DNA from 3 places in the Pseudomonas sp. Irchel s3a10 genome. Region 1 is predicted to be linked to each of the others. Evidence: predicted binding sites of a transcription regulator. Region 1 holds the regulator's gene; each other region holds the start of a gene.

What was found. The regulator sigma-54, encoded in region 1, starts transcription at its own class of promoters, with help from an activator protein. The targets are predictions, from matches to a motif close to ANTGGCATNNANNTTGCTNT.
Region 2: a site for sigma-54 is predicted at 7,926-7,945, ahead of CKW11_RS25980 (circularly permuted type 2 ATP-grasp protein). Genes of this name have one in related genera too.
Region 3: a site for sigma-54 is predicted at 4,096-4,115, ahead of glnA (glutamate--ammonia ligase). Genes of this name have one in related genera too.

Annotation. Positions count from the first base shown of each region.
Region 1 covers NZ_FYDR01000009.1:54,818-65,385, forward strand. Annotated here, with positions in the region: gene CKW11_RS22835 (ZIP family metal transporter) at 1-25, shown strand, start outside; gene CKW11_RS22840 (HPr family phosphocarrier protein) at 117-392, opposite strand; gene rapZ (RNase adapter RapZ) at 408-1,265, opposite strand; gene ptsN (PTS IIA-like nitrogen regulatory protein PtsN) at 1,268-1,732, opposite strand; gene hpf (ribosome hibernation-promoting factor, HPF/YfiA family) at 1,745-2,053, opposite strand; gene CKW11_RS22860 (RNA polymerase factor sigma-54) at 2,127-3,620, opposite strand; gene lptB (LPS export ABC transporter ATP-binding protein) at 3,810-4,535, opposite strand; gene lptA (lipopolysaccharide transport periplasmic protein LptA) at 4,535-5,080, opposite strand; gene lptC (LPS export ABC transporter periplasmic protein LptC) at 5,067-5,639, opposite strand; gene CKW11_RS22880 (HAD family hydrolase) at 5,648-6,172, opposite strand; gene CKW11_RS22885 (KpsF/GutQ family sugar-phosphate isomerase) at 6,172-7,146, opposite strand; gene CKW11_RS22890 (ATP-binding cassette domain-containing protein) at 7,422-8,231, shown strand; gene mlaE (lipid asymmetry maintenance ABC transporter permease subunit MlaE) at 8,231-9,028, shown strand; gene mlaD (outer membrane lipid asymmetry maintenance protein MlaD) at 9,028-9,495, shown strand; gene CKW11_RS22905 (phospholipid-binding protein MlaC) at 9,507-10,160, shown strand; gene CKW11_RS22910 (lipid asymmetry maintenance protein MlaB) at 10,157-10,462, shown strand.
Region 2 covers NZ_FYDR01000014.1:15,075-25,642, reverse strand. Annotated here, with positions in the region: gene CKW11_RS26035 (acireductone dioxygenase) at 1-292, shown strand, start outside; gene mtnC (acireductone synthase) at 297-980, shown strand; gene CKW11_RS26025 (DUF3509 domain-containing protein) at 1,174-1,452, opposite strand; gene CKW11_RS26020 (long-chain-acyl-CoA synthetase) at 1,831-3,669, shown strand; gene CKW11_RS26015 (ankyrin repeat domain-containing protein) at 3,767-4,285, shown strand; gene CKW11_RS26005 (hypothetical protein) at 4,489-5,019, shown strand; gene CKW11_RS26000 (PLDc N-terminal domain-containing protein) at 5,091-5,282, shown strand; gene speE (polyamine aminopropyltransferase) at 5,538-6,413, shown strand; gene CKW11_RS25990 (hypothetical protein) at 6,651-6,884, shown strand; gene CKW11_RS25985 (ribonuclease E inhibitor RraB) at 7,097-7,444, shown strand; gene CKW11_RS25980 (circularly permuted type 2 ATP-grasp protein) at 7,978-9,387, shown strand; gene CKW11_RS25975 (alpha-E domain-containing protein) at 9,400-10,350, shown strand; gene CKW11_RS25970 (transglutaminase family protein) at 10,347-10,568, shown strand, end outside.
Region 3 covers NZ_FYDR01000004.1:209,543-220,110, forward strand. Annotated here, with positions in the region: gene glnL (nitrogen regulation protein NR(II)) at 1-949, opposite strand, end outside; gene CKW11_RS13900 (DUF4124 domain-containing protein) at 1,181-1,798, opposite strand; gene CKW11_RS13905 (DUF4124 domain-containing protein) at 1,795-2,307, opposite strand; gene glnA (glutamate--ammonia ligase) at 2,595-4,001, opposite strand; gene thiI (tRNA uracil 4-sulfurtransferase ThiI) at 4,330-5,784, shown strand; gene typA (translational GTPase TypA) at 5,924-7,744, shown strand; gene CKW11_RS13930 (YkgJ family cysteine cluster protein) at 7,974-8,411, opposite strand; gene CKW11_RS13935 (glycogen/starch/alpha-glucan phosphorylase) at 8,671-10,568, shown strand, end outside.

The sequences.
Region 1 (10,568 bases):
GGTGATGGATACCGCACTGGGCTGAAAAAAAGATCGCAGCCTCCGGCAGCTCCTACAGGGATCTGGATTCCAGTGCAGGAGCTGCCGAAGGCTGCGATCTTTTGGTCTTTTGACTATCAACCACCCTCATCGAAGTAGTTGTTGATCAACGCCACCAATGCATCCAGCGCTTCCTGTTCCTGATGGCCTTCGGTACTCAGATAGATTTTGGTGCCTTTGCCGGCAGCCAGCATCATCATCGCCATGATGCTTTTACCGTCCACCGTGTTTTCCGGGGTGCGGCCTACTCTGATGGTGCAATCGGGAAACTGGCCCGCCACCCCGACGAACTTGGCCGACGCTCGGGCATGCAGACCCAATTTGTTGATGATTTCGATTTCACGAGCAGGCATCGCGGTGTGAATCCTTTAAGTGAGGTCGCGGTGGCGAACCTGGACGTTCTTCAGGGTTTTCTGCAGGGCCTGACCCAGACGTTCAGTCAGGTAAACGGAACGGTGATGCCCGCCGGTGCAGCCAATGGCAATGGTGACATAGGCGCGGTTACTCGCGGCAAAGCGTGGCAGCCATTTGTTCAAGTAGCCGAAGATGTCCTGGAACATCTCCTCAACCTCCGGTTGTGCAGCCAGGTACTCGGCGACAGGTGCGTCGAGACCCGATTGTGCACGCAGTTCCGGTTTCCAGTACGGATTGGGCAGGCAGCGCACGTCGAACACCAGATCCGCGTCCACTGGCATGCCACGCTTGAAGCCGAACGACTCGACCAGAAACGCCGTGCCCGGCTCCGGCTGGTTCAGCAGTCGCAGCTTGATGGTGTCACGCAACTGGTACAGATTGAGATTGGTGGTGTTGACCTTGAGGTCGGCCAGATCGGCGATCGGGCCGAGCAGGGCGGTCTCATCGTTGATTGCCTCGGCCAGCGAGCGATCGGCATTGCTCAACGGATGGCGTCGGCGGGTTTCCGAAAAGCGCTTGAGCAGGGTTTCATCGTCGGCATCCAGATACAACACATCGCACTGGATGTGCCGGGCCCGGACTTCTTCAAGCAGTTCGGGGAAACGCGACAGGTGGCTCGGCAGATTGCGCGCATCGATCGACACGGCCACCAGCGGCTGGGTTAGCTCGGTGTGAATCAGGGCGCGTTCGGCGAGTTCCGGCAGCAGGCCGGCCGGCAGGTTGTCGATGCAGTAGTAGCCGTTGTCCTCAAGGACATCCAGGGCGGTGCTTTTACCCGAGCCGGAACGGCCACTGACGATGATCAAACGCATGATTAATGACCGTTCTGCTCGCTCAGGACGACCTGATACAAGGCTTCGTTGCTCGGTGCGCTGCGCAGTTTTTCGCGCACTTCCTTGCGATCGAGCATGCTGGCGATCTGGCGCAGTAATTCCAGGTGGGCATCGGTGGCCGCTTCCGGGACCAGCAGAACAAACAGCAGGTCGACCGGTGCGCCGTCGATGGCATCGAAATCGATGGGGGCATCAAGGTGCATCAGCGCGCTGATAGGCGATTCGCAGCCTTTGAGGCGACAGTGGGGAATGGCGATACCGTTGCCGAAACCGGTGGAACCGAGTTTCTCACGGGCTACCAAGCTCTCGAAAACATCCTGCATGGCCAGATCCGGCACTTCTTTATGGATGAGGTTGGCAATCTGTTCGAGGGCTTTCTTTTTACTGCCGCCCGGCACGTTCACCAGGGAACGGCCGGGGGTCAGGATGCTTTCAAGTCGGATCATGGGTTGGGGGTGTTAACGACCGGTTGCGCCCTGAAGGAGGCTCTGGGTCTTTTCCTTATGCTTTTTGAGTTGGCGATCCAGCTTGTCGGTCAGTGAGTCGATCGCAGCGTACATGTCGGTATCTTCTGCGTTGGCGACCACTTCGCTGCCGGGTATATGCAAGGTGGCTTCGATTTTCTGCTTGAGCTTTTCGACACACATCGTGACCTGCACGTTGGTGATCTTGTCGAAATGGCGCTCCAATCGTTCGAGTTTCTCGTTGATGTAGGTGCGCAGAGGTTCGGTCACTTCCAGTTGGTGTCCACTGATGTTGACTTGCATACAGCTTCTCCTTCGTTGCCAGTGCATAAAGCGGCAGGCCGAAGAGCCTGCCACTGGAACGCTGTAACGTGGCTTACATCAACCGCTTGCGTTCGCTCGAAGGCGCGATCCCGAGGGATTCGCGGTACTTGGCGACGGTGCGGCGAGCCACCTGAATGCCTTGTGCCTCCAGTAAACCAGCGATCTTGCTGTCACTCAACGGCTTTTTCTGATTTTCCGCCGCAACCAGTTTTTTGATGATCGCGCGGATCGCCGTGGACGAGCATTCGCCGCCTTCGGAGGTGCTGACGTGGCTGGAGAAAAAGTATTTCAGTTCATAAATACCGCGCGGGGTATGCATGAATTTCTGGGTGGTGACCCGGGAAATCGTCGATTCGTGCATGCCGACCGCCTCGGCGATGTCATGCAGGACCAACGGCTTCATGGCTTCATCGCCATATTCCAGGAAGCCGCGCTGATGCTCGACAATCTGGGTGGCCACTTTCATCAGCGTTTCGTTGCGGCTTTGCAGGCTTTTGATGAACCAGCGCGCCTCTTGGAGCTGATTGCGCATGAAGGTGTTGTCGGCACTGGTGTCGGCGCGACGGACGAAACCGGCGTACTGCGCATTGACCCGCAGACGGGGCACCGACTCTTGGTTCAGCTCAACCAGCCAGCGCTCGTTGTCCTTGCGCACAATAACGTCGGGCACCACGTATTCGGCTTCGGTCGATTCGATCTGCGAGCCCGGGCGCGGATTGAGGCTTTGCACCAGTTCGATGACCTGGCGCAACTCGTCTTCCTTGAGCTTCATGCGCCGCATCAACTGGCTGTAGTCGCGACTGCCGAGCAGATCGATGTAATCGCTGACCAGACGTTTGGCTTCGTTGAGCCACGGGGTCTTGGCCGGGAGCTGACGCAGTTGCAGCAGCAGGCATTCGCCGAGGTTGCGCGCGCCGATGCCGGCGGGTTCAAACTGCTGGATGCGATGCAGAACGGCTTCGATCTCGTCCAGCTCGATGTCGAGCTCCGGATCAAAGGCGTCGAGAATTTCTTCTAGGGTTTCGTCGAGGTAGCCCTGATTGTTGATGCAATCGATCAGGGTCACGGCGATCAGGCGGTCGGTGTCGGACATCGGCGCCAGATTCAATTGCCATAGCAGATGACTTTGCAGGCTTTCCCCGGCGGAGGTGCGGGTGGTGAAGTCCCACTCGTCGTCATCGCTGCTGGGCAGGCTGCTGGCGCTGGTCTGGTAGACATCTTCCCAGGCGGTATCAACGGGCAGTTCGTTAGGAATGCGCTCGTTCCATTCGCCATCTTCCAGGTTGTCCACCGTCGGGGCGGCTTCCTGATAGGACGGTTCCTGAATGTCGGTGTTGGGTTTTTGTTCGGCGTTGTCGGCCAAAGGATCGGTATTGTCGAAGTCGTCGCCTTCTTCCTGGCGTTCGAGCATCGGATTGGATTCCAGGGCCTCCTGGATTTCCTGTTGCAGGTCCAGGGTCGACAATTGGAGCAGGCGGATGGCCTGTTGCAGCTGCGGTGTCATCGTCAGCTGCTGGCCCATTCTCAAGACTAGCGATGGTTTCATGGCAGGGGCTTAACACCTTATTCGCCGGCGCGCATGCGCCATCCACTACAGGGCGCCGGAGCGCCAAACTTAAGCAAATTATATGCCTGAAACTGTCGTGTTTGCCTAGAGCGCTGTAACAATAAAAGCGTATAAAAAATCAGCTTCAACGTTACAGCACCCGATCGGCTGGCCGAATGTGATCGCGCTTTAGAGGCGGAACTCGTGGCCCAGGTACACTTCCTTCACCAGATCGTTGGCAAGGATGGTCGCCGAATCGCCTTCAGCGATCAGTTGACCGTCGTTGACGATGTAGGCGGTCTCGCAGATATCCAGGGTCTCACGCACGTTGTGGTCGGTGATCAGTACACCGATGCCCTTGGCCTTGAGGTGGTGGATGATCTGCTTGATGTCGCCGACCGAGATCGGGTCGACACCGGCGAACGGTTCGTCGAGCAGGATGAATTTCGGTGCGGTCGCCAGGGCGCGGGCGATTTCCACCCGGCGGCGTTCACCACCGGACAGGCTCATGCCGAGGTTGTCGCGGATGTGGCTGATGTGGAACTCCTGCAACAGGCTTTCCAGTTCCTTGCGACGACCGGCCTTATCGAGTTCCGCGCGGGTTTCGAGGATGGCCATGATGTTATCGGCCACCGACAGTTTGCGGAAAATCGATGCTTCCTGCGGCAGATAGCCGATACCGGCCTTGGCACGGCCGTGCATCGGCTGATGGCTGACGTCCAGATCATCGATCAGTACTCGGCCCTGATCGGCCTGCACCAGGCCGACGATCATGTAGAAGCAGGTGGTCTTGCCCGCGCCGTTCGGGCCGAGCAGGCCAACGATCTGGCCGCTGTCGATCGACAGGCTGACGTCGCGCACAACCTGGCGGCTTTTATAGGCCTTGGCCAGGTGTTGAGCTTTCAGAGTTGCCATTACTGGGTTTTCTCGTCGGTTTTCTTCTTCGGCTGGATCACCATGTCGATACGCGGACGTGCTTCGGTGACTTTGCTACCGGTAGCGCGACCGGCACTGGCCAGCTTCTTCACCGTGTCATAGACGATTTTCTCGCCCTGAGTGGTGTTGTTGTCCTTGTCGACAACCTTGGCCTTGTCGATCAGCACGACGCGGTTTTGCGCGGCATGGTACTGAATCGTCACGCCCCAACCCTGAACAGGCTTGGTGTCACCCTGGGTTTGCAGTTGCTCGAAGTAGGCAAGGTTGCCGACCGAAGTCACCACGTCGATGTCACCGGTCGGGGTGCGGGTGATGGTCACGGTATTGCCGGTCACCTTCATCGAACCCTGAGTGATGATCACGTCACCTTTATAGGTGGCGATGCCGTTCTTGTCGTCCAGCTGGGCGTCGTCGGCCTGAATGCGGATAGGTTGCTGCTGATCGTTCGGCAGAGCCCAGGCGCTCACGCTTCCCAGTGCTGCGCCCAGACTGAGCAAAATAGGGAGGGTTTTAACGAGCCTCATACTGTCCTCTTACGTTCGATAGCAGGTGTATCCTGCTTTCCTTCAAATACGCTTTCATTCCTACACCAGTCGATACACCGCCAGCGCCGTCGATTCTAACGGGTTGCTCGGTCTGCGCATATTGTTGCTGCGGGAACACCGTCATGCGAGTGGAGGTGACCAGCAGATCGCGGTTCTTTTCGTCGGTGCGCTTGATGCGCACGGAATCGATCAGTTCGACCTGCGTGCCGTCCGGATTCACTTCGCCACGCTCACTGGTCACGTGCCACGGAAATTCGGTGCCGCGGTACATGTTCAGGTCGGGTTTGGTCACGAGTGTGATGTCCGTTGCCTTGACGTGCTCGGCCTTGTCGGAGGTCATCTCGTACTGCACTTTGCCGTCGGGCAAGTATTGCAGAGTGTGTGTGTTGGTGGCGTACCAGTCGATAGCGGTGTCTTCGACTTTGGCCACAGGCTTGTCGAGGAAGCGTTCCGGACTGATGTTCCAGTAGCCGACCGCCGCAAACATGGCGGCGATGCAGCCGAACAGCAGGAAGTTGCGAAATTTTTTGCTAAACATGGTTTGGCTCACAGGTACGCGGCGTTGGCCGCATCGAGGCGGCCCTGGGCGCGCAGGATCAATTCGCAGAATTCGCGGGCGGCACCTTCGCCGCCACGGGCCCGAGTGACGCCATGGGCGTGTTCGCGCACGAAATCGGCAGCATTGGCAACGGCCATGCCCAGACCTACGCGGCGGATCACCGGCAGGTCAGGCAAATCGTCACCGAGGTAGGCGACCTGTTCATAGCTTAGGCCCAGTTGCGCCAGTAGACCGTCCAGAACCACCAATTTGTCTTCGCGGCCCTGAAACAGGTGCGGGATGCCGAGGTTCTTCGCCCGGCGTTCAACCACCGGCGTCTTGCGGCCACTGATGATGGCGGTCTCGACACCGGCATTCATCAGCATCTTGATGCCTTGGCCGTCGAGGGTGTTGAAGGTCTTGAATTCGCTGCCGTCTTCGAGGAAGTACAGGCGCCCGTCGGTGAGGACGCCGTCGACGTCGAACACCGCCAGTTTGATCGCTTTGCCGCGCTGCAGCAGATCGGTTGTCATTACATCACTCCTGCACGCAGCAGATCGGAGAGGTTGAAGGCGCCGATCGGGCGATCTTCTTCGTCCACGACCACCAGTGCGTTGATTCGGTGGTCTTCCATGATTTTCAGGGCTTCAGCGGCGAGCATCTCTGGCCGTGCGGTCTTGCCGTGTGCGGTCATGACCTGGTCGATGGTGGCGCTGCGGATGTCGATGCTGCGGTCCAGCGTGCGACGCAAGTCACCGTCGGTGAAGATCCCGGCCAGTTTGCCATCGGCTTCGACAATCGCGGTCATGCCCAGACCCTTGCGGGTCATTTCCATGAGCGCGTCCTTGAGCAGGGTGCCGCGCTGCACTTGCGGCAGCTCTTGCCCGGCGTGCATGACGTTTTCCACTTTCAGCAGCAGGCGTCGACCCAGAGCGCCGCCCGGGTGCGAAAAAGCAAAATCTTCGGCGGTGAAACCACGCGCTTCGAGCAGCGCCACGGCCAGGGCATCGCCCATGACCAGCGCGGCGGTGGTCGAGGAAGTCGGTGCCAGGTTCAGTGGGCAGGCTTCGTGTTCGACGTGAACGTTGAGATTGACTTCGGCGGCCTTGGCCAGCGGCGACTGAGGATTGCCGGTAAGGCTGATCAACTGGATGCCAAGGCGCTTGATCAATGGCAGCAGGGTGACGATTTCGTTGGTCGAGCCAGAGTTGGAGAGCGCGAGGATCACGTCGTCGCGGGTGATCATGCCCATGTCGCCATGGCTGGCTTCGGCCGGATGGACGAAAAATGCCGGGGTGCCGGTGCTGGCCAAGGTCGCGGCAATCTTGTTGCCGACGTGCCCGGATTTGCCCATGCCGACCACGACCACACGGCCCTTGCTGGCCAGAATCATCTCGCAAGCGCGTACGAAATCGGCGTCGATATGGGGCAACAAGCCTTGTACGGCTTCCACTTCGAGGCGGATGGTGCGTTGTGCCGATTGAATCAGGTCGCTGGATTGGCTCATGTCAGAAATCGTATAGCCCGATGAAAAGGCGGCGATTATAGCGGTTATGTTGAAAAGCCTCACGCAAGTTCGTCGTGCTTTGTCATTCCTTGTCACCAAAACCCTGAAAAAGTGCCATCAGGCCTGTCATATCGTTGAACGCGGAGGGGCAGGGGCCTTGGGCGCTTGGCGTTTGCAGTGATATAGTTCGCCGCCAGTTCGGCCTGCCCGGGAGGTATGTGCTTTCTACGGAAAGCCAGGCGTCCGAGTGAGAGGCTGCATCGCAAGGAGTTTAGATGAGTGCCGATAACGCCTACGCGGTCGAGCTGAAGGGAGTCTCCTTCAAGCGCGGTGCGCGCAGCATTTTCAATAACGTCGATATTCGCATCCCGCGTGGCAAGGTTACCGGCATCATGGGGCCTTCCGGGTGTGGCAAGACCACCCTGCTGCGTTTGATGGGCGCGCAATTGCGTCCTGCCAGTGGGGAAGTCTGGGTCAACGGTCAGAACCTGCCGACGCTGTCGCGCAGTGATCTGTTCGATGCGCGCAAGCACATGGGCGTGCTGTTTCAGAGCGGCGCGCTGTTCACCGATCTCGATGTCTTCGAGAACGTGGCTTTTCCCCTGCGTGTTCATACCCAACTGCCGGATGAAATGATCCGCGACATCGTCCTGCTCAAGTTGCAGGCGGTCGGTCTGCGCGGTGCGATCGAGCTGATGCCTGACGAGCTGTCCGGCGGCATGAAGCGGCGGGTCGCCCTGGCTCGGGCGATTGCGCTCGATCCGCAGATTCTCATGTATGACGAGCCTTTCGTCGGTCAGGATCCGATCGCCATGGGCGTGCTGGTACGCCTGATCCGTCTGCTCAACGATGCGCTGGGCATCACCAGCATCGTGGTCTCCCACGATCTGGCCGAAACCGCGAGCATCGCTGACTACATCTATGTAGTGGGTGATGGTCAGGTGCTGGGGCAGGGCACGCCGGACGAGTTGATGAATTCGGATGAGCCGCGTATTCGCCAGTTCATGACTGGCAACCCCGATGGCCCGGTGCCGTATCATTTTCCAGCGACGGATTACCGCGCAGATCTTCTGGGGAAGCGCTGATGCGCAGAATTTCACTAATAGAACGCGTACGCCGTTTCGGCGAGGCGGCGATCGACGCCGTCGCGGTGTTTGGCCGCGCGACCCTGTTCCTGTTCCACGCCCTGCTCGGTCGTGGTGGCATCAGTGGCGGTTTCGGCCTGCTGGTCAAGCAACTGCATTCGGTTGGCGTGATGTCGCTGGTGATCATCGTCGTGTCGGGGATTTTTATCGGCATGGTGTTGGCGTTGCAGGGCTTCAGTATTCTGTCGAGCTACGGTTCGGAGCAGGCTGTAGGGCAGATGGTGGCCCTGACGTTGCTGCGTGAACTGGGGCCGGTGGTGACGGCGCTGTTGTTTGCCGGGCGTGCCGGTTCGGCGCTGACCGCGGAAATCGGCAACATGAAGTCCACCGAACAGCTTTCCAGCCTGGAAATGATCGGTGTCGATCCGCTCAAGTACATTATTGCCCCGCGTCTGTGGGCCGGTTTCATTTCCCTGCCGGTGCTGGCGATGATTTTCAGCGTGGTGGGGATCTGGGGTGGTTCGTGGGTGGCTGTCGACTGGCTTGGCGTGTATGAAGGCTCGTACTGGGCGAACATGCAGAACAGCGTGAACTTCACCAGTGATGTGCTCAACGGCGTCATCAAAAGTATCGTTTTCGCCTTCGTCGTGACCTGGATCGCCGTATTCCAAGGCTATGACTGTGAGCCCACTTCCGAGGGCATCAGTCGCGCCACCACCAAGACCGTGGTATTCGCCTCGCTGGCGGTACTGGGCCTGGACTTTATTCTGACCGCTTTGATGTTTGGAGATTTCTGATGCAAAACCGCACCCTGGAAATCGGTGTCGGCCTGTTCCTGCTGGCAGGGATCCTGGCTTTGTTGCTATTGGCTCTGCGGGTCAGTGGCCTGTCTCCGACTTCGACCACCGACACCTATAAATTGTATGCCTACTTCGACAATATCGCCGGTTTGACGGTCAGAGCCAAAGTGACCATGGCCGGTGTGACCATCGGCAAGGTCACGGCAATCGATCTGGATCGCGACAGCTTTACCGGTCGGGTAACCCTGCAAGTGGACAAAAAGGTCGACAACCTGCCGACCGACTCCACAGCGTCTATCCTGACCGCTGGTCTGTTGGGCGAGAAGTACATCGGTATCAGTGTGGGCGGCGAAGACACCCGTCTGAAGGATGGTGGAACCATCCACGACACGCAGTCGTCTCTGGTACTGGAAGACCTGATCGGTAAATTCCTGCTCAATACCGTTAGCAAAGACGCCAAATGAGGAGCTTTTGAATGATCTCTACCTTGCGACGTGGCCTGTTGGTGTTGCTTGCGGCACTGCCACTGCTGGCGAATGCTGCACCTGGGCAGTCGGCACACGACCTGATTCAGGACACCACGAACCGGATGCTGGCCGATCTGTCGGCCAATAAAGAGAAGTACAAGCAGGATCCGCAGGATTTCTATGCCGCGCTGAACAGCATTGTTGGTCCGGTGGTGGATGCCGAGGGCATTTCCAAAAGCATCATGACCGTGAAGTATTCGCGCAAGGCCACGCCTGAGCAGATGCAGCGCTTTCAAGAGAACTTCAAGCGTGGACTGTTCCAGTTCTACGGCAACGCTTTGCTCGAGTACAACAACCAGGGCATCACCGTTGATCCGGCCAAGGATGAGTCAGGCGATCGCACCAGCGTCGGCATGACTGTCAAGGGCAGCAACGGCGCGATCTATCCTGTGCAGTACACGCTGGAGAAGATCAACGGCGAGTGGAAACTGCGCAACGTGATCATCAACGGCATCAACATCGGCAAGCTGTTCCGTGACCAGTTCGCCGACGCGATGCAGCGCAATGGCAACGACCTGGACAAGACCATCAATAATTGGGCTGGCGAAGTGGCCAAGGCCAAGGAAACCACCGAGAAAGCTGCCGAGAAGCCAGCGCAATGAATGAGGCGGCAGTTCGTATGAGTGACGTCGACGAGCTATTGCTCAGCGGAGTGCTGGACTATCGCACAGGTCCCGACCTGCGCAAGGAAGGCCAGAAGCTGATCAAATCCAGCCAGGCGGCATCGCTGGTGATCGATTGCTCGGCAGTGAAGAAGTCCAGCAGCGTCGGTTTGTCCTTGCTGCTGTGCTTCATGCGCGATGCTCAGGCGGCCGGTAAGGCCGTCAGCATCCGCGCGATGCCGGAAGACATGCGCGAAATCGCTCAGGTCAGTGAACTGACCGAGTTACTGGCGCACCCCTGAACCCGCATCGATAAACAAGCCCCCCGTCAGAGTCCTGCCAATGCGGGGTTCGCAGGCGCGGGGCTTTTTTGTATGATGTCCGACCCGTGCGCACAGGGCGCCGATT
Region 2 (10,568 bases), on a different contig from region 1:
AAAAGCCGAACTGCGCGCCAAGTTCCTCGAAGAACACCGCCATGGCGAAGACGAAGTGCGCTTTTTCGTTGCCGGTCGTGGCCTGTTCACCCTGCACATCGATGATTATGTTTACGCCGTGCTCTGCGAAAAGAACGATCTGATTTCGGTGCCGGCCGGTACCAAACACTGGTTCGACATGGGCGAGCACCCGCACTTCGTGGCGATTCGCCTGTTCAACAACCCGGAAGGCTGGGTCGCCAACTTCACCGGCGAAGACATCGCCGGGCGCTTCCCGCGTCTGGAGGACTGAGCCGATGTCGATCAAAGTCATTCTCACTGACATCGAAGGCACCACCAGCGCGGTGAGTTTCGTGTTCGACGTGCTGTTCCCTTACGCCGCCAAACACCTGCCGGACTTCGTGCGGCAGAACGCCGAGCGCGCCGATGTTGCCGAACAGATCGCCGCCGTGCGCCGCGACAGCAACGAGCCGCAGGCCGACGTTGAACGGGTGGTTGAAATCCTCCTGAGCTGGATCGCCGAAGACCGCAAGGCTACGCCGCTCAAGGCACTGCAAGGCATGGTCTGGGAGCAGGGCTATCAGGCCGGGCAGTTGAAAGGCCACGTCTACCCGGATGCCGTTGACGCGCTCAAGCGCTGGCATCAGGCGGGTTATCAACTGTTTGTCTATTCGTCGGGCTCGATCCAGGCGCAGAAACTGATCTTCGGCTGCTCCGAGGCGGGGGATCTGACACCGCTGTTCAGTGGGTATTTCGATACCACGTCAGGGCCCAAGCGTGAGGCGCAGTCTTACACCAATATTCAACAAGCGATTGGCGTCGAGCCGCAGGACATTCTGTTTCTGTCCGACATCGTTGAGGAACTGGATGCCGCTCAATCGGCAGGCCTGCAGACCTGTGGCCTGGCCCGCGAGGGTGGCGAGCTGGAGGGGCATATTACTGTCGACAGCTTCACCGGCATCGAACCCGAAGCCTTTTAACCACCCTCAATCCAATGTGGGAGCGGGCTTGCTCGCGAAAGCGGTGTGTCAGTCAAAAATATTTGGCTGACACACCGCTTTCGCGAGCAAGCCCGCTCCCACACGGAGTTTTGCATCAGCCACAAAAAACAGGCCGGACAGTGAAAGCTGCCCGGCCTGTTTTTGTTTAAAGCTGTTTAAAGCTTCGAATCAATTACAGCGAGTGATACGTCGGCAGGGCAAAGCGCTGCTGGCTTTGCAGCATCGCAATCTGCGGCAGTTCACTGGCTTCTTCCGCCAGGTCACGACGAATCGCGCTGATCGCCCACGACAGTTGGTCGGCGTTGTGCATTTGCTGATACGTCAGGGCGCGTTTGAACACTTTGCCTTCACTGCTGCGCAAGGTCAGCAGAATCCCGCCATCGGGACGTGGCGCAGTGGTGACGTTGAAGTTGGAGAACAGCGAGGTAAATTTTTCTTGGATCAGGCTCATGTCTTTCAGCTCCGTATGCACTTGAATGGCAAGCATGCAAAGGAGGTTGCAGCGATTGTGCCAGCACGCAAAAAAATAAAAATGCTTATAAATCAATAAGTTAAAAATCGTGAAATTTGCAGGTGTCGTGCAAACTGCATGAATGGCCATCGTGCATCCTGCATTTTGCGGGATTCTCATGGGTTGAACGGAACCAAACGGCAAAGGCGCAATCACTGCCGCCAGGCGTGACAGGGCGGATACAAAACATTGCAAAAACCGCGTGTACAGGCCGCGAAGCGCTGACGTATTTTCGATCTCGACCTTGCCCACCACGCAGGTCATGCCCACAGCCCGAACAATAAAAAAACGGCCGACCAGGCCGACCGGGGAGCAGCCATGCGTCACGCGTCGAGCGACACGATTACCTGGGGCATGATGCTCCGCAAACTGCCGACCATCGCCAAAACCATTCCACGGGTGGTCAAGGGCATGAAAGTCGCCAATGTCACGGATCCGACCCAAACGTGTGGCCTCGGCTGGACCTTCGAGCAAGCAACCCTGCGCAACCCCGAGGGTCTGGCGATCCTGCAGGACAATGTCTTGCTGACCTATACGCAGGTCAACCAGTGGGCCAATCGCATCGCCCACTATCTGAGCGCGCAGGGGATCGGCAAGGGCGATGTGGTCGCGGTGTTCATCGAAAACCGTCCCGAGCTGCTGGTGACCATTCTGGCGCTGGCCAAACTCGGCGCGGTCAGTGCGCTGCTCAATACCTCGCAGACCCGCGACACGCTGATCCACAGCGTGAACCTGGTGGCGCCGGTGGCGATTGTGCTTGGCGAGGAACTGCAGCCAGCGTTTGCCGCAATCCGCGAGCAAGTGTCGATCGCCGCATCGCGCACCTGGTTCATCGCTGACCGTGACACCTATAGCCACCCGGGTATTGCGCCCGAGGGCTACATCAACCTGATCAGCGCCAGTGCCGACGCCTGCGCTGAAAACCCGCCCAGCAGCGGCGAAGTATTCTTCAACGATCCGTGCTTTTACATCTACACGTCGGGTACCACCGGCCTGCCCAAGGCCGGGGTGTTCAAGCACGGTCGCTGGATGCGCAGCTCGGCCAGCTTCGGCATGATCGCCCTGAACATGAGCCCCGACGACGTCGTCTATTGCACCTTGCCGCTGTACCACGCCACCGGCCTATGCGTGTGCTGGGGCTCGGCGATCAACGGCGCCTCCGGGTTCGCGATCCGTCGCAAGTTCAGCGCCAGCCAGTTCTGGAATGACGTGCGCCGTTATCGCGCGACCACCATCGGCTATGTCGGCGAGCTGTGCCGTTATCTGGTCGATCAACCGGCCAGCGCCGACGACAGCCGTCACCCGGTGCGCAAGATGATCGGCAACGGCTTGCGTCCCGGCGCCTGGGCCGAATTCAAGACCCGGTTTGCCGTCGAGCACATCTGTGAGCTGTACGCGGCAAGCGACGGCAACATCGGCTTCAGCAACATTCTCAACTTCGACAACACCATCGGTTTCTCGCTGATGGCCTGGGAGCTGGTGGCGTACGACCACGACAGCGGTGAGCCGTTGCGCAGTGCCGATGGCTTCATGCGCAAGGTCGGCAAGGGCGAGCAGGGCTTGCTGCTGGCGCGGATTGATGAAAAGGCACCGCTGGATGGCTATACCGACCCGCAGAAAACCGCCAGGGTGGTACTGCACGACGTGTTCAGCAAGGGCGACCACTTCTTCAACACCGGTGATCTGCTGCGCAATATCGGCTTCGGTCATGCGCAGTTCGTCGATCGCCTCGGCGATACCTATCGCTGGAAGGGCGAGAATGTCTCGACCACTGAAGTCGAAAACCTCTTGCTGCAACATCCGCTTATCTCCGAGGCAGTCGCCTACGGCGTGGAGGTGCGCAACACCAATGGCCGCGCCGGCATGGCCGCAATCACGCCCGCCGAGTCGCTGGCGACCCTGGATTTCGCTGAATTGCTAGCGTTCGTTCGTCAGCGCCTGCCGGCCTATGCGGTGCCGCTGTTCTTGCGGGTGAAGGTGAAAATGGAAACCACCGGAACGTTCAAATACCAGAAGACCCGGCTGAAAAACGAAGGCTTTGACCCCGGCCAGACGGGCGATGACCCGATCTACGCATGGCTGCCCGGCACCCAGACTTACGTGCAGGTGACGGACGAAATTCTGGCCGATATTCATCAAGGCAAATACCGTTATTGAGATTGGCTATGGCATGACTTGAGAAAAAGGGGGTGACAGCTATCGTCGCGCTCGGGAAACTGTCGGCTTTGCGAATAACCGAAAGTGGAGTTGCCCTATGTCTGACCAGAGCCGCCAGATGACCCCTGAAGAAGCTGCCGAATTCACCGAGCAGGTTTTCAACAAGGCGCGCGAGGGTGATGCGCTGATGCTTGATCGGCTGATCAGCGCCGGTTTGCCGGTGAACCTGAAAAACAGCAAGGGCGACACGCTGCTGATGCTCGCCAGCTACTACGGTCACGTTGACGCGGTGCAGGTGCTGCTCAAGCACAAGGCCGACCCGGAAATGCGTAACGGCAACGGCCAGAGCCCGATTGCCGGCGCCGCGTTCAAGGGCGATCTGGCGGTGGTCAAGGCGCTGGTGGAAGCGGGCGCCGAGATCGAAGGTTCGTCCTTCGACGGCCGCACCGCGTTGATGATGGCGGCGATGTTCAACCGTGTTGAAATCGTTGAATACCTGATCAGCAAGGGCGCCAACCCGCAAGCCAAGGATGCCAACGGCATCACCGCGCTGGACGCGGCCCGCACCATGGGCGCAGTCGATACCACGGCGCAGCTGGAAAAACTGCTGGCCTGAGGACTGTCGAGATTCTGTGGCGAGGGAGCTTGCTCCCGCTCCAGTGCGCAGCGCTGGTAAAAATGGTGAACTCACTGTTTGGGGCCGCTTCGCGCCCCAGCGGGAGCAAGCTCCCTCGCCACAGATGTTCTGTGTGCAGCCTGAGGTTGCAATGCGCTATCCTCCGCGCCCTCAAATTCAAACCTTCCACAGGATCCGCCCTCATGAAAGCCGCACTCGTCGAACTCATCAGCAAAATCAGCTCCGGCTGCATGGGCGAGGACGAGATCCTGAACGTGGCGGACGAAGCGGCGCAGGCCTACGCCGATGCCGATGCCTTTCTGGCAGCAAACCCGGACATCAACTACGACGACACCTTCCCGATCCCGCTGGGTGAGTGGGTCGTGGTCGGCAGCCTGCCGGAAACCGTGCTGTTCCAGGCTGATACTTACGTTGACCTGTTCGCGCAGATCGTCGCCTCGTTCGGCCCGGGCGTCGATTTCAATCTCAAGCCCAAGCAACTGGCCAAAACCGAAGCGCTGACTGCGCTCAACCGCATCCAAGTGCAGATGAGCAGCCTGAACAAGGAAAACGGCGGTTACACGCTGATGAACTTCAGTCAGTTGCTCGATGACGAGCTGCAAGTGGTGCTGGTTTACGGCAACGACGTGCCGCGAGTGCTGGAGCTGTGCGCCGAAGTCGGCATCGCGGCCGCGCCGTCGCTGGAAGCGCTGAAGGTCTCCGTTCACGTCTGAACGCAATAAAAGGGAACCCTGCGCGCGACCGTCTATCCTAAAAGTGCATGCCACTATTCTGGAGCGACACTATGGGTTCCACGTTCAACGGTCTGATCGGCCTGATCATTCTTGCCCTCGACATCTGGGCCATCATCAATGTGCTGAAAAGCGGCGCGACCACGGGGATGAAAATCGTCTGGGTGCTGCTGATCATCCTCCTGCCGGTACTGGGCCTGATCATCTGGGCAATTGCCGGGCCGCGGGGCAATGTGCGGGTGTGACGCTTGCCCAAAAACACGCTAATTCCCCTGTGGGAGCGGGCTTGCTCGCGAAGGCGATTGGTCAGTCGAAACATGGGTGAATGACACTCCGCCTTCGCGAGCAAGCCCGCTCCCACATTGGTCTTGCGATACCTCCAGAGTGTGCTCTGTCGGAGGAAGGTTCGACCTGTCATCTTCGGCAACGTAGAATGCGCGCCTTTCCCGGGCAATCGTCCCCCACGATTGGCGCCCGCGCATTCATCGGAGCACTTGACCATGACCGTTACCAAAACCAGCGAGTACCTGGAAACCCTCTACGAAGGCTACGGCCAGCGTTTTCGCATGGAAAAACTGCTGCACGAAGTGCGCACCGAACACCAGCACCTGGTGATTTTCCAGAACCCGCGCATGGGCCGGGTGATGGCGCTGGACGGCGTGATCCAGACCACCGAAGCCGATGAATTCATCTACCACGAAATGCTCACTCACGTGCCGATCCTCGCTCACGGCACCGCCAAGCGCGTGCTGATCATCGGCGGTGGCGACGGCGGCATGCTGCGCGAAGTGACCAAGCACGCCGGCGTCGAGCACATCACCATGGTCGAGATCGACGGCACCGTGGTCGACATGTGCAAGGAATTCTTGCCGAACCACTCCAAGGGCGCCTACGACGATCCACGGCTGAACCTGGTGATCGACGACGGCATGCGTTTCGTCGCCACCACCACGGAAAAATTCGACGTGATCATCTCTGACTCCACCGACCCGATCGGCCCGGGCGAAGTGCTGTTCTCGGAAAACTTCTATCAGGCCTGCCACCGTTGCCTGAACGAAGGCGGGATCCTCGTGACTCAGAACGGCACGCCGTTCATGCAGATCGACGAAGTCAAAACCACCGCTGGTCGCCTGCGCAGCCTGTTCCCGGACTGGCACTTCTATCAGGCAGCGGTGCCGACCTACATCGGCGGTTCGATGACCTTCGCCTGGGGTTCGACCAACCCTGCCTACCGCAAACTGAGCCGTGAAACCCTGCAACAGCGCTTCATCGGCAGCGGCATCGTCACCCGCTACTACAATCCGGAAATCCACATCGGCGCATTTGCACTGCCGCAGTACGTGTTGCAGGCGATCAACAAGCCAAGCAACGACTAAAAGAGCGCTGCAAAACCCCTGTGGGAGTGGGCTTGCTCGCGAAATCGATGTGGCATTCAACGAAAATGTTGCCTGACACACTGCTTTCGCGAGCAAGCCCGCTCCCACTTTTGCCTGGCCGTGCGCTAGATGTCGTTTTGTTCATCTCTGCCCGTTGTAATCCTTTTGAACCAACTTTCGGCGTACACAGTCGAGATAGATGTAAGCCCATTTGCGGGTTTGATCGAGGAGGCACCGATGCAAAAGTGGAAAGTCACTTTCGTGGATGATCATGGTGAAATCGTTGATGAGATCTTCGAACGTGAGGAATGCCCGTCCGATGATGAAGCTGCACGGCTGATCAAGGAGCGGCTTCTTCCGGTCGCCGCCCAACTGGATCTGAACGATCTGGAAGGACGCACCGCCGATGCCGGGGTGAAAAACCTCAAGACCCAGAACGGCATCGAAATCCGCAGCATCACACCTGTCTGAACACTTCCTGTCATCTTGTAAACCAGGCCTTGGCAGCAGCTCTATCTTGGGGCTACTCTGCAAGCGAGATCAGCGAACGAATCGCTAAGGTCTGGTCTTGTCAGCTACATGCTTGTTTCCCGCCGGCAACCTGTTTGCCGATGTACTTTTGGCCTGTAAGGCCCGGGGCGGGAATACGGAAAGTCTATCCATCTATCCGAGGGGGACGATTCATGAGCACAGCCTATCAAGAAGACATCAGCAGCAATGTTCTGCGCCGCATGAAAGAAGGCGGCTTCGACTTTTCCCGATTCCATCCCATCGAGTTCTACGCCATTTTCCCGGACGAGGAGCGGGCGCGCAGGGCGGCAGGCAAATTTCGTGGTGAATCCATCAATGCCCAGGTCAGCGCGCGCGACGATGGCGCCTGGTCGCTGGAATTGAGCAAAGTGATGTACGCGACCTATGACGACATTGGCGATTTCGAGCAGGGTTTTTCTGCCGTGGTCGAGCCGCTGGGCGGCATCATCGAGGGCTGGGGCGTCAAGCAGGAGGTGCGTAACCGCCATCGTCTGAATTGATCTCTGGTTTCAGGTATTGAGCAACGGCTGACCTTCGGGTTGGCCGTTGTCGTTTCAAAGAGCAAAAGATCGCAGCCTCCGGCAGCTCCTACACAATCACCTGTAGGAGCTGCCGGAGGCTGCGATCTTTTGCTTTTGCTTTCAAAACATTTCAGAAAGGCAAAAAAAAGCCACCGGAGAGGGTGGCTAAAAGGGAAGACCGATAAGGAGCGGAAACCGGTCAGGGTTAAGGCCTGCGGGGACTGCGCGGGCAGTCCGGATCAGTGGAGCTGAAACCTTCACCGGGGGAAGTTTTCAGCGGATGCGCCGATTATCCGCAGCTCCGTGCGAGCGGTGAAATCAACTCTGACTATGCTGGTGATAGGCGATGCAATGCGTCGCAATGAAGCGGGGGCAATCCGGTTGGAGCAATTGCCGCACAGGAATGGTGCGGTGCTGCTGGCGTGATTATCCAACCGATTGAAATCAAAGCGTTTATGCCGATGGCACGGGCCTTGCGAAGGCCTGTAGGTCCGGGTGACAAGGAGTACGGCATGATCCGCACCTATTTTGATGAAATGTACGATGCCGGCGGCCAGGTCCGCCCGCATTACCGGGAGTTCGCCCGCTGGCTGGCCGACACGCCTGACGAGTTGCTGGCGCAACGGCGACGCGAGGCCGATCTGCTGTTCCACCGGGCCGGGATCACCTTCACGCTCTATGGCGACGAGCAGGGTACCGAGCGCCTGATTCCGTTCGACACCATTCCGCGCAGCATTCCCGCCAGCGAGTGGCGGATCGTCGAGCGCGGCTGCATCCAGCGGGTCAAGGCGTTGAACATGTTCCTCGCCGACCTTTATCACGAGCAGCGCATCATCAAGGCCGGGATCATCCCCGCCGAACAGGTGCTGGCCAACGAGCAGTACCAGTTGGCGATGCAGGGCCTGGATCTGCACCGCGACATCTATTCGCACATCTCCGGCGTCGATCTGGTGCGCGACGGCGACGGCACCTACTACGTGCTCGAAGACAACCTGCGTACCCCGAGCGGCGTCAGTTACATGCTCGAAGACCGCAAAATGATGATGCGCCTGTTCCCGGAGCTGTTCGCCGCCCAGCGCATCGCACCGATCGATCACTATCCGAACCTGTTGCTCGACACCCTGAAGAGCTCCAGCCCGATCGACGACCCGAGTGTGGTGGTGCTGACGCCGGGCCGCTTCAACAGTGCGTTCTTCGAACATGCCTTCCTCGCACGGGAAATGGGCGTTGAACTGGTGGAGGGCGCCGACCTGTTCGTGCGTGACGACAAGGTCTTCATGCGCACCACCGACGGACCGAAAGCGGTGGACGTGATCTACCGCCGTCTCGACGACGCGTTCCTCGATCCGTTGGCATTCAACCCCGACTCGATGCTCGGTGTACCGGGGCTGCTGTCGTCCTACCGTTCCGGCAACGTGGTGCTGGCCAATGCCATCGGCACCGGTGTGGCGGATGACAAATCGGTGTACCCGTTTGTCACCGAGATGATCCGTTTCTACCTCGACGAAGAACCCATCCTGAAAAACGTGCCGACCTGGCAGTGCCGCAACCCCTCGGAACTTTCCCATGTACTGGCCAATCTTCCGGATCTGGTGGTCAAGGAAACCCAGGGCTCCGGTGGTTACGGAATGCTGGTGGGGCCGGCGTCAACCACGGCGCAGATTGATGCGTTCCGTGAGCGGATCAAGGCCAAGCCCCACGCTTACATTGCGCAGCCGACGCTGTCGCTGTCGACCTGTCCGACCTTTGTCGAAAACGGCATTGCGCCGCGCCATATCGACCTGCGTCCGTTTGTACTGTCTGGCCGCGAAACCCGGGTCGTGCCCGGCGGTTTGACCCGTGTCGCCCTGCGTGAAGGCTCCCTGGTGGTGAATTCCTCCCAGGGCGGCGGAACCAAGGACACCTGGGTGGTCGAGGATTGAAGGAAGCTTGCCATGTTAAGTAGAACTGCCTCGGATCTGTACTGGATGTCGCGTTACCTGGAGCGGGCGGAAAACCTCGCACGGATGCTCGATATCAGCTATTCGCTGTCGCTGATGCCGCAGGACGGTCGCGGCGACGGTTTGCACGAACTGGCCATGCCGCTGTTGATCACTGGCACCCTCGATGATTATCTGGAGCGTCACGGCGAACTGCATGCCGAACGCCTGCTGCATTTCTTCGCCCTCGACGCAGCCAACCCGGCGAGCATCTACAGCTGCCTCGGCGCCGCGCGAGCCAGTGCTCATGCGGTGCGCGGGCGTATCACCGCGGACATGTGGGAGAACATCAACGCCACCTGGCTGGAGATTCGCGGCATTGCCGAACAGGGCCTGAGCCGTTACGGCATGAGCCGTTTCTGCGAGTGGATCAAGGAGCGCTCGCACCTGTTCCGTGGCGCGTCCTACGGCACCATCATGCGCAACGATGCGTTCCGTTTCATTCGTCTGGGCACGTTCATCGAGCGTGCGGATAACACGTTGCGCCTGCTCGATGCGCGCTATGAAATGGCCGGCGATCAGGCCGAAGCGGTCAGTGACGGCACCGCCCACGCCTATTACCAGTGGAGTGCGCTGCTGCGGGCACTGTCATCGTTCGAGGCCTACACCGAGATCTACCGCGACGCCCCCGGCGCCCGGCATGTCGCCGAACTGCTGCTGTTGCGTGCCGATGTACCGCGCTCGCTGCGCGCCTGCACCGAGGAAATCGACCAGATCCTCGCCCAGTTACCGGGTGCCAATGGCCGTCCGGCACAGCGCCTCGCCGCTGAGATGGACGCACGCCTGCGCTACACCGGCATCAACGAAATCCTCGCCGAAGGCCTGCACGCCTGGCTCACCGAATTCATCCCGCTGGTGCGCCAGTTGGGCAACGCGATTCACAGTTCATACCTGGAGGCTGCATGAGACTTTCCATAAGCCACGAGACCACCTATCACTATGAAGATCAGGTGCGGGCGAGCATCCAGTATTTGCGCCTGACCCCGCACGACAGCGAGCGTCAGCACGTGTTGAGCTGGCAACTCGACCTGCCGCGTCCGGTGCGCGCCCAGCTCGATCCGTTCGGCAACATTCTGCATGTGCTGACCATGGATGAGCCGCACGAAGCGATCATCATCGGCGCC
Region 3 (10,568 bases), on a different contig from region 1:
CCGGGCGGCCGCTGACCATGGGAAAGAAGATGGTTTCCTGAAGTTCTGCAGGGATCCCCGGACCGTTGTCGATGATCTCGATTTTGGTCACCAGACGATGGCGGACGTGGCCAATGGTGAACTGGCGCATGGTCCGGGTGCGCAGGCTGATGCGGCCCAGACGCAGCTCGTTCTGGCTGCTGATCGCCTGCATCGCGTTGCGCACGATGTTCAGCACGGCCTGAATCATTTGTTCGCGGTCGATCAATACGTCGGGAATGCTCGGGTCGTAGTCGCGCACCAAGGTGATGCAACCCTGGCTTTCCGCTTCGACCAGTTGGCAGACGCGCTCCAGCACTTCGTGGACGTTGCACAGCGCCAGCGACGGCAGCTTGTTCGAGCCGAGCATGCGGTCGACCAGATTGCGCAGGCGGTCGGCCTCTTCAATGATCACGTTGGTGTAGTCGCGCAGGCTGTCTTCCGGCAGTTCGCGGGCCAGCAACTGCGCGGCGCCCCGGATCCCGCCGAGCGGATTCTTGATCTCGTGGGCGAGGCCGCGCACCAGCATTTTGCTGGTTTCCTGCTTGGACAGTTGCGCCTCTTCCTTGGTGATCCGCAGCAGACGGTCACGCGGGTGCACTTCCAGCAGGAGCATGGTCGCGCCGTTGCTGAGGATCGGCGTCACCGCGTAGTCCACGGTCAGGGTCTGGCCGGTGAGGGCGGTGAGCATCGCTTCGCGCTTGGTGAACGGGTGTGCCTGTTCGACCGCCTGGCGCAGCGAGTTGAGCGCCTCCGTGGACTCGGTGAACAACTCGCTGATGAACTGTCCATGGCTGCGCTGACCGCTGATGGCCAGCAGCATCTCGGCCGCCGGGTTCATGTACTCAAGGCGCAGTTCGGCATCGAGCAGAATGGTAGCGGTGGTCAGGTTGTCGAGCAGCAAACGGTGGATTGCGTCGCTAATAGTCATCGGAGCCTCTTTTGGGGGCGGAGCGTGCGCAAGAAGCAGGCGTCGTTAAACGGAAAATGCAAAAACCAAACCAAGGCTCCGAAAAGAAGCGTTCAACCCGTGAAACAGGCGTTTGACGCTCGTTTGAGTGGCAGGGTGCCAGCTCGAACGGGAAGTTTCGAACCAAAATGGGTTGGAATCTGGGTACGGTGCAGTCTATTGCACCAATATAGTGCGTAAAGCTGAATGGCGTTAGAAGAAGCGCAGGAAGGGGTTTTTTTCTTCGGCGGGTTTGTCTTTCAGCGGACATTCCGGGCGCACGCCGTAGTCCTCGCTGACGCAGGGTTTGACCTGGCGTTTCTGCGCCAGCGAGATGCGCAGCATGTGGAATGGCTGGTTGGCGGTGCGCTCGACAGTGCGACCCTGTTCATCAAGGATTTCCACCGACAGGTTGTGACTGCCCCGGTCGATGTTGCTCAGCGGGAATACCGGACTCAGGCTCGGCTCGCCAGTGGCTTGGCCGTCCAGCAGCAGGCGATAGCGATGGCCCTGCTGCAGGCCGGGCTCGCTGGTGACGCTGACGATCACCTCGCCCGCGCTGCTGCGAAGGGTCGCGTCCGGCTCGGGGATCAGGATGCGCAGCATGTCGTAGTGGAACAGCGGTTGTTCCGCGACCTTTTTTGCAGCGCTGATCGGTGCAGCAGATGTGGGGTTGGCCGACATGCGATTGCTGGTCGCAACAGGTACACGCTTGGCGTTGCCGCGCGGCTGGTCGGTGTAGACGCGATTGCCCTGCGCATCGACGTAGGTGAATACCTCCGCTGAAACGGGCAGTGCCAGCGCACATAGGATCAGCCAGGCAACTCTCATGGTTTGTGCACCCGCTGCACGGTGAACACCACCGCCGGGCTCTGCTGGATGATCGCTTCGCCGTCGATCACCTGTACCGCTAGACGATGTTCGCCGCGATCGACATTTACCAGTTGCAGGATCGGCACGTTGCTCGGCTGGCCATAAGGCGCGTCGTCCAGAACCAGCCTTAATTGGTGCGGCGCCTGCAGGCGCGGCTTGATCAGCACGTTGACAGTGAAAGTGCCATTGTTGGCACGCAGCGCTTCCTCGTCGGGCAGGCCGGTCAGTTCCAGCACTTCATAAACACTGCGTGCCGCGGGGCGTGTGTCGGTGCTGGAGGGCGCTGGCGCGCTCGGTGCCTGTGGCTCGACGCGGTTGAGTGGCGGCAACTCGACCGGCTGCGCCTGAACACCGTCCGGCGAGTGATCGCTGTAAACCGTGTTGCCGTTGGCGTCGGTGTACTTGTAAATCTGCGCGGCGGCGGGCAGGGCGAGCAGCAGCAGGATGTAGAGAAAGGTGCGACCCATGAAATCGACCGGGAAAGAAAACGATGGAGTGCAGCATAGGCCAGGTGCGGCGGTTGGCCCAACCCGGGCCATATCCGGAGATCATTCAGATGCCAAAAATTCCCTGTGGGAGCGGGCTTGCTCGCGAATGCGGTGGGTCATTGACAGAGATGGCGACTGATACGCCGCATTCGCGAGCAAGCCCGCTCCCACAGGGGGTTTGCGTAGCTTCATAAATCGGGGGCAATAAAAAAGGCCTCCCGAAGGAGGCCTCTTTTTGTCACGCCGCGTGGTGCGGCGCTACCGGATCAGCAGCTGTAGTACAGCTCATATTCCAGTGGGTGTACGAAGGTGCGCACCTTGATTTCTTCTTCGGATTTCAGCGCGATGTAAGCGTCGATGAAGTCGTCGGAGAACACGCCGCCCTTGGTCAGGAACGCACGGCCCTTGTCCAGCTCTTCCAGGGCTTCTTTCAGGCTGCCGCAAACTTGCGGGATCTCTTTCGCCTCTTCAGGCGGCAGGTCGTACAGGTTTTTGTCAGCGGCATCGCCTGGGTGGATCTTGTTCTGGATACCGTCCAGGCCGGCCATCAGCAGTGCTGCGAAAGCCAGGTACGGGTTGGCAGCTGGATCCGGGAAACGGGCTTCGATACGACGGCCGCGTGGGCTGTTGACGTAAGGAATACGGATCGAGGCGGAACGGTTGCGCGCCGAGTAGGCCAGCATTACCGGGGCTTCGAAGCCTGGCACCAGACGCTTGTAGGAGTTGGTGGCCGGGTTGGTGAAGCCGTTCAGGGCCTTACCGTGCTTGATGATACCGCCGATGAAGTACAGGGCGGTTTCGGACAGGCCGGCATAGCCTTCACCAGCGAAGGTGTTCTTGCCGTCTTTGGCGATGGACATGTGCACGTGCATGCCCGAGCCGTTGTCGCCGTACAGTGGCTTCGGCATGAAGGTCGCGGTGCGGCCGTAAGCGTCGGCAACGTTGTGGACAACGTATTTCAGAGTCTGAACTTCGTCAGCTTTCTTCACCAGGGTGTTGAACTTGACACCGATTTCGTTCTGACCGGCAGTCGCCACTTCGTGGTGGTGAACTTCAACGGTCTGACCCATTTCTTCCAGTGCGTTGCACATGGCAGTACGGATTTCGTGGTCGTGGTCGAACGGCGGAACCGGGAAGTAGCCACCTTTGACGCCTGGACGGTGACCTTTGTTGCCGCCTTCGATGTCCTGGTCGGACATCCACGAGCCTTGTTCGGAGTAGATCTTGAACATCGAGCCGGAGATGTCCGACTTGAACTTCACTTCGTCGAAGATGAAGAATTCTGGTTCTGGACCGGCGAAGACGGTGTCACCGATACCGGTGGTCTTCAGGTATTCCTCGGCACGGTGAGCGATGGCGCGCGGGTCGCGATCGTAACCTTGCATGGTCGAAGGTTCGATGATGTCGCAAACCAGAATCAGGGTCGCGTCTTCGGTGAACGGGTCGAGAACGGCAGTATCGTCGTCCGGCAGCAGGATCATGTCGGAGGCTTCGATGCCTTTCCAGCCAGCGATGGAGGAACCGTCGAACATCTTGCCGACTTCGAAGAAGTCGTCTTCCAGCGCATCGCGAGCCGGCATGGTCACGTGGTGCTGAGTGCCTTTGGTGTCCGTGAAGCGCAGATCAATCCACTTGACGTCATGATCTTTGATGAGTTGAACCGACTTCGACATAGTGTCCTCCGGGTGGCTTAGGGCTTGGTAGTGGATGCCCTTAATAGGGGTGATGCCGGCGCAGATACTCTGCCAAGGCAACCTGCCTCACAAGGGAGCAAATTGCATGCCAGTGCCCCAGCATGGGTTTTTTGCCCCAAATTCACGCTTGCAGCACTGCAAAGCGCCATAAAGGCGAAAATCTCGCCCCTTAATGTAGCGCTTCAAATCAGAAATGACCCGTTTTGGTGCATGTGAAACCTTCTGCATATTAACTGGTTAAACCTTGAGCAATTTCCGCTATAATCCGCGCCCCCCTTTTTCGGCTGGCCCTGCGCGCGCTGTTTTCATGAAACTAATCGTAAAAGTCTTCCCCGAGATCACCATCAAGAGCCGCCCTGTCCGGATGCGTTTCATCCGCCAGCTGGCCAAGAACATCCGCGCCGTGCTCCGCGATCTGGACCCGGCCGTGGTGGTGAACGGTGTGTGGGACAATCTCGAGCTGGAAACCCGCGTTACCGACCCCAAAGCCTTGAAAGAGATGGGGGAGCGCCTGACCTGCACCCCGGGTGTCGCGCACTTTCTGCAGATCGACGAGTACCCGCTGGGCGACTTCGACGACATCACCGAGAAGTGCAAACAGCACTACGGCGATGTGCTGGCCGGGAAGATTTTCTCGGTGCGCTGCAAGCGTGCCGGCAAGCATCCGTTCAGCTCGATGGACGTTGAAAAATACGTCGGCAGCAAGCTGCGTCGTGAGTGCGGTGCGGCCGGAATCGACCTCAAAGACCCGGAAATCGAAGTTCGCATCGAAGTTCGCGACCAACGGTTGTTTGTCATCCACAGCCAGCACAACGGCATCGGCGGTTACCCGCTCGGCGCCCTGGAGCAGACGCTGGTATTGATGTCCGGCGGCTTTGACTCGACGGTTGCCGCGTACCAGATCATGCGTCGCGGCCTGATGGCGCATTTCTGCTTCTTCAATCTCGGCGGGCGTGCCCACGAATTGGGCGTGATGGAAGTCGCGCATTTCATCTGGAAGAAGTACGGCAGCTCGCAACGCGTGCTATTTGTCAGTGTTCCGTTCGAAGAAGTGTTGGGCGAAATTCTCGGCAAAGTCGATAACAGTCATATGGGCGTCGTATTGAAGCGTATGATGTTGCGCGCATCGTCGGCCATCGCCGACCGGCTGCACATCGATGCGCTGGTCACCGGCGAAGCGATCTCCCAGGTATCGAGCCAGACGCTGCCGAACCTGTCGGTGATCGACTGCGTGACCGACAAACTGGTCCTGCGCCCACTGATCGTCGCGCACAAGCAGGACATCATCGACACGGCCAACGAGATCGGCACCGCCGATTTCGCCCGGCACATGCCGGAGTACTGCGGGGTCATCTCGGTCAATCCGAAGACCGCCGCCAAGCGCCACCGTGTTGAGCACGAAGAGAAAGAATTCGACATGGCGGTTCTCGAGCGTGCGCTCGAAAACGCCAAGCTGGTGCCGATCGATCGAGTGATCGACGAATTGGGCCAGGATTTGCAGATCGAAGAAGTCGGCGAAGCGCTGGCCGGTCAGATCGTCATCGACATCCGTCACCCGGATGCGGCCGAGGATGACCCGCTGGAACTCGCCGGCATAGAAGTACAGACGATGCCGTTCTACGCAGTGAACGCTCGTTTCAAGGAGCTGGATCCGACTCGCCAGTACCTGCTGTATTGCGACAAAGGCGTGATGAGTCGCCTGCATGCTCACCATTTGCTCAGTGAGGGGCATGCCAATGTGCGCGTTTATCGACCGAGCTAAGTGCCCGGGGCTGTTTGCCTGTGGCCTGCGTCACCGGCCCCCCGACACCGCCGTCAAGCTGTAACGGCCATGCCGGACACTACTGTTAATCGCTGCCAAGACTTGTCAGCAAACCGAATCCTCTGATCGAGATACACAAGTGATCGAAAATCTACGTAACATCGCCATCATTGCCCACGTTGACCATGGTAAGACCACCCTGGTAGACAAACTCCTGCGTCAATCCGGCACCCTGGAGCGCAACGAGCTCAACGACGAGCGCGTGATGGACTCCAACGACCAGGAAAAAGAGCGCGGTATTACCATTCTGGCGAAAAACACCGCCATCAACTGGAACGGCTACCACATCAACATCGTGGACACCCCGGGCCACGCCGACTTCGGCGGTGAAGTAGAACGCGTAATGTCGATGGTTGACTCCGTTCTGCTGCTGGTTGACGCTCAAGACGGCCCTATGCCGCAAACCCGTTTCGTGACCAAGAAGGCGTTCGAAGCCGGCCTGCGTCCAATCGTGGTTATCAACAAGGTTGACCGTCCAGGCGCGCGTCCGGACTGGGTTCTGGATCAGATCTTCGACCTGTTCGACAACCTCGGTGCTACCGAAGAACAACTGGACTTCCAGGTTGTTTACGCCTCGGCCCTGAACGGCATCGCCGGTCTGGATCACACCGCCATGGGCGAAGACATGACTGCGCTGTACCAGGCAGTTGTCGACCACGTTCCGCCTCCGGCCGTTGACCGTGACGGTCCGTTCCAGATGCAGATCTCCGCTCTGGACTACAACAGCTTCCTGGGTGTTATCGGTGTTGGCCGTATCGCTCGTGGTCGCGTCAAGCCGAACACCCCGGTTGTCGCTATCAGCGCCGACGGCAAGCGCCGCAACGGTCGTATCCTGAAGCTGATGGGTCACCACGGTCTGCACCGCATTGACGTTGAAGAAGCAGCAGCTGGCGACATCGTCTGCATCAGCGGCTTCGACGAGCTGTTCATCTCCGACACCCTGTGCGACATCAACACCGTCGAGGCCATGAAGCCGCTGACCGTTGACGAGCCAACCGTTTCCATGACCTTCCAGGTAAACGACTCGCCATTCTGCGGTAAAGAAGGCAAGTTCGTGACCTCCCGTAACATCAAGGATCGTCTGGACAAAGAGCTGCTGTACAACGTTGCACTGCGCGTTGAAGAAGGCGACTCGGCTGACAAGTTCAAGGTTTCCGGCCGTGGTGAGCTGCACCTCTCGGTACTGATCGAAACCATGCGTCGCGAAGGCTTCGAGCTGGCCCTGGGCCGTCCTGAAGTGATCATCCGTGAAGTTGACGGCGTGAAGCAGGAACCGTTCGAAAACGTCACCATCGACATCCCTGAAGAATCGCAGGGCAAGGTCATGGAAGAGATGGGTCTGCGTAAGGGCGACCTGAGCAACATGGTGCCGGATGGCAAGGGCCGTGTTCGTCTGGAATACAACATCCCTGCTCGCGGTCTGATCGGTTTCCGTAACCAGTTCCTGACCCTGACCAACGGTGCTGGCATCCTGACCTCGATCTTCGATCGTTACGCTCCAGTGAAGTCGGGCCACATGTCCGGCCGTCAGAACGGCGTTCTGGTTTCGGTTGAAACCGGCAAGGCACTGACCTACTCGCTGGAAACCCTGCAGGCTCGTGGCAAGCTGTTCGTAGAACACGGCCAGGAGATCTACAACGGTCAGATCGTTGGTCAGAACAGCCGCGACAACGACCTGGGTGTGAACCCTACCAAAGGCAAGAAGCTCGACAACATGCGTGCTTCGGGTAAAGACGAAACCATCGCTCTGGTACCACCTGTTCGCTTCACTCTGGAACAGGCTCTGGAATACATCCAGGAAGACGAGCTGTGCGAAGTGACTCCTAAGTCCATCCGTCTTCGCAAGAAGATCCTGGACGAAAGCGAGCGTACCCGCGCTGCCAAGAAAGCCAAGGCGTAATTTAGCCCGAGCTTGAAAAAAACGCCCCCGGTCGCGAGACCGGGGGCGTTTTTGTTTGTCTGGGGTTCAACTGAGGGTTGTGCGGTGTTGGTGCTGGCCTATTCGCGAGCAAGCCCGCTCCCACAGTAGATCTTTGGTGAACACAACTCTTGTGTACGCCATCTATTCCCTGTGGGAGCGGGCTTGCTCGCGAAGGCGGCCTAACAGGCGCCACAAATTTCAGGAAAGATCAAAACTTCTCGATCGACCGCGAATTCTGCACCCGCTCGACTTCTTTCGGCTTGTACGCGCAATACCCTGGACGCGGGCCGATCTTCGGGTGGTTGCGGCAGGTGTCCGGGCGCTTGTCATAAATGGTGCACAGGCGGCTTTTACGATCCAGGTAGTAGCAATCGTTGTTGCTCATGCGCTGCAGGGTGAAGATCCCCGACTTCTGATTGAAGCGCTCGACCAGACCTTCCTTTTGCAGGCGCTTGGCGATGTTCTTCGGCGGATCGCCCAGCTCGAACTCGTCGACCACACCGATGCGTACCAGGTCCTTGATCTTGACCTCGACCGGCAGGGTGCAGCAGCTGGAGACACAAGAGCCGCACATCGGGGCCGAATATTTGGCCCACGTATCGAGACGGTCGATCTCGGCGGCGGCAATCAGGTTGGGCTTCATCATCGGGGGTTACCAGGCGTGTGTGCATCAGGGCGCGCGATCATACCGGGACTGGTGGATTTTTGAACAACCTTTCGCCAGATTTTTGCAAACGCCACGCAAATGCCATTCAGTCCGGCACGGCCCCTGCATTCATTAGCCCACTCGCCAAGGTAATGCCGGGCTATCTCAACGTCTTCGGAAAAACTGCCGAACCTGCGCCTCTACCGTCGGTCAGACCGTCTAGGCTCAGACATTTCCCCGCTCGCTCGAGGTCCTATCGATGACTCAAGAACCACTAGTTCGCGAAGCAGAGGTGGCCGCATTCCGCGATGCCGTCCTGACCAAACTCACCTACGCGGTGGGCAAAGACCCGGATCACGCCTTCGACCATGACTGGTTCGAAGCCATTGCCCTGGCTGCGCGCGACCACATGGTCGAACACTGGATGGACCACACCCGGCAGATCTACCGCAAAGGCCAGAAGCGGGTGTATTACCTCTCGCTGGAATTTCTCATCGGCCGTTTGCTCTACGACAGCCTGAGCAACCTCGGCCTGCTCGACGTCGCCCGTGAAGCGCTGACCGAACTCGGTGTCGATCTGGAACGCATCCGTCTGCTGGAACCCGATGCGGCTCTCGGCAACGGCGGCCTCGGACGCCTGGCGGCGTGCTTCATGGAAAGCATGTCGACCCTCGGCATCGCCGGGCACGGCTATGGCATTCGCTACGAGCACGGGCTGTTCCGGCAGGCCATCGTCGATGGCTGGCAGCAGGAGCAGACCGAGCACTGGCTGGACTTCGGCAACCCGTGGGAATTTGAACGTCCGGAGGTGGTGTACACCATCGGCTTCGGCGGCAGTGTCGAAACCGTCACCGATGCCAGCGGCAAAACCAAACAGGTCTGGTCGCCAGCAGAAACCGTACGGGCGATTGCCTACGACACGCCGGTGGTCGGCTGGCGCGGGGCGAGCGTCAACACCTTGCGCCTGTGGCGCGCGCGCGCCATGGAAGATCTGCACCTGGAGCGTTTCAACGCCGGTGACCACCTGGGTGCCGTCGCCGAAGTGGCCCGGGCTGAAAGTATCTCCCGGGTTCTCTATCCCGCCGACAGCACCGAGGCGGGCCAGGAACTGCGCCTGCGTCAGGAATACTTCTTCGTTGCCGCGTCCTTGCAGGACTTGCTGCGTCGCCATCGCAACATGCACACCTCGGTGCTGACCCTGGGCGATCACGCGGCGATCCAGCTCAACGACACCCACCCTTCGATTGCCGTCGCCGAACTGATGCGCCAACTGGTCGACGTCTACGACGTGGCCTGGGATGCCGCGTGGCAAGTCACCGTCGACACGCTGTCGTACACCAACCACACGCTGCTGCCCGAAGCGCTGGAAACCTGGCCGGTCGGCCTGATGGAACGCATGCTGCCGCGGCACATGCAGATCATTTATCTGATCAATGCGCAGCACATCGACTCGCTGCGCGCCAAAGGCATTCATGATTTCGACGTGCTGCGCGCGGTGTCGTTGATCGAAGAGGACAACGGTCGCAGGGTGCGCATGGGTAACCTCGCGTTCCTCGGTTCGCACAGCGTCAACGGCGTGTCCGGGCTGCACACGCAGTTGATGCGCAAGACCGTGTTCGCCGAATTGCACAAGCTCTACCCGGAGCGGATCAACAACAAAACCAACGGCATCACCTTCCGCCGCTGGCTGTTCCAGGCCAACTCCGAACTGACCTCGATGCTGGTCGACTCCCTCGGCCCGGAGGTGCTGGATAACCCGGAAGAGCGCTTGCTCGATCTGGAACCGTTCGCCGAGAAACCCGCCTTCCGCAAAGCCTTCGCCGAACAGCGCCTGCACAGCAAAAAGGCCTTGGCCTATCTGATTCACGAGCGGCTGGGGATCGCGGTCAACCCGGCGGCGATGTTCGACGTGCAGGTCAAACGTATCCACGAATACAAGCGCCAGTTGCTCAACCTGATGCACACCGTGGCGCTGTATCAGGCAATCCGTGCCGAGCCGGAAGTCGACTGGGTACCCCGGGTGAAAATCTTCGCCGGTAAAGCGGCGGCCAGTTATCACCAGGCCAAATTGATCATCAAGCTGACCAACGACATCGCCCGGGTGGTGAACAACGACCCAACGGTGCGCGGCCTGCTCAAAGTGGTGTTCCTGCCCAA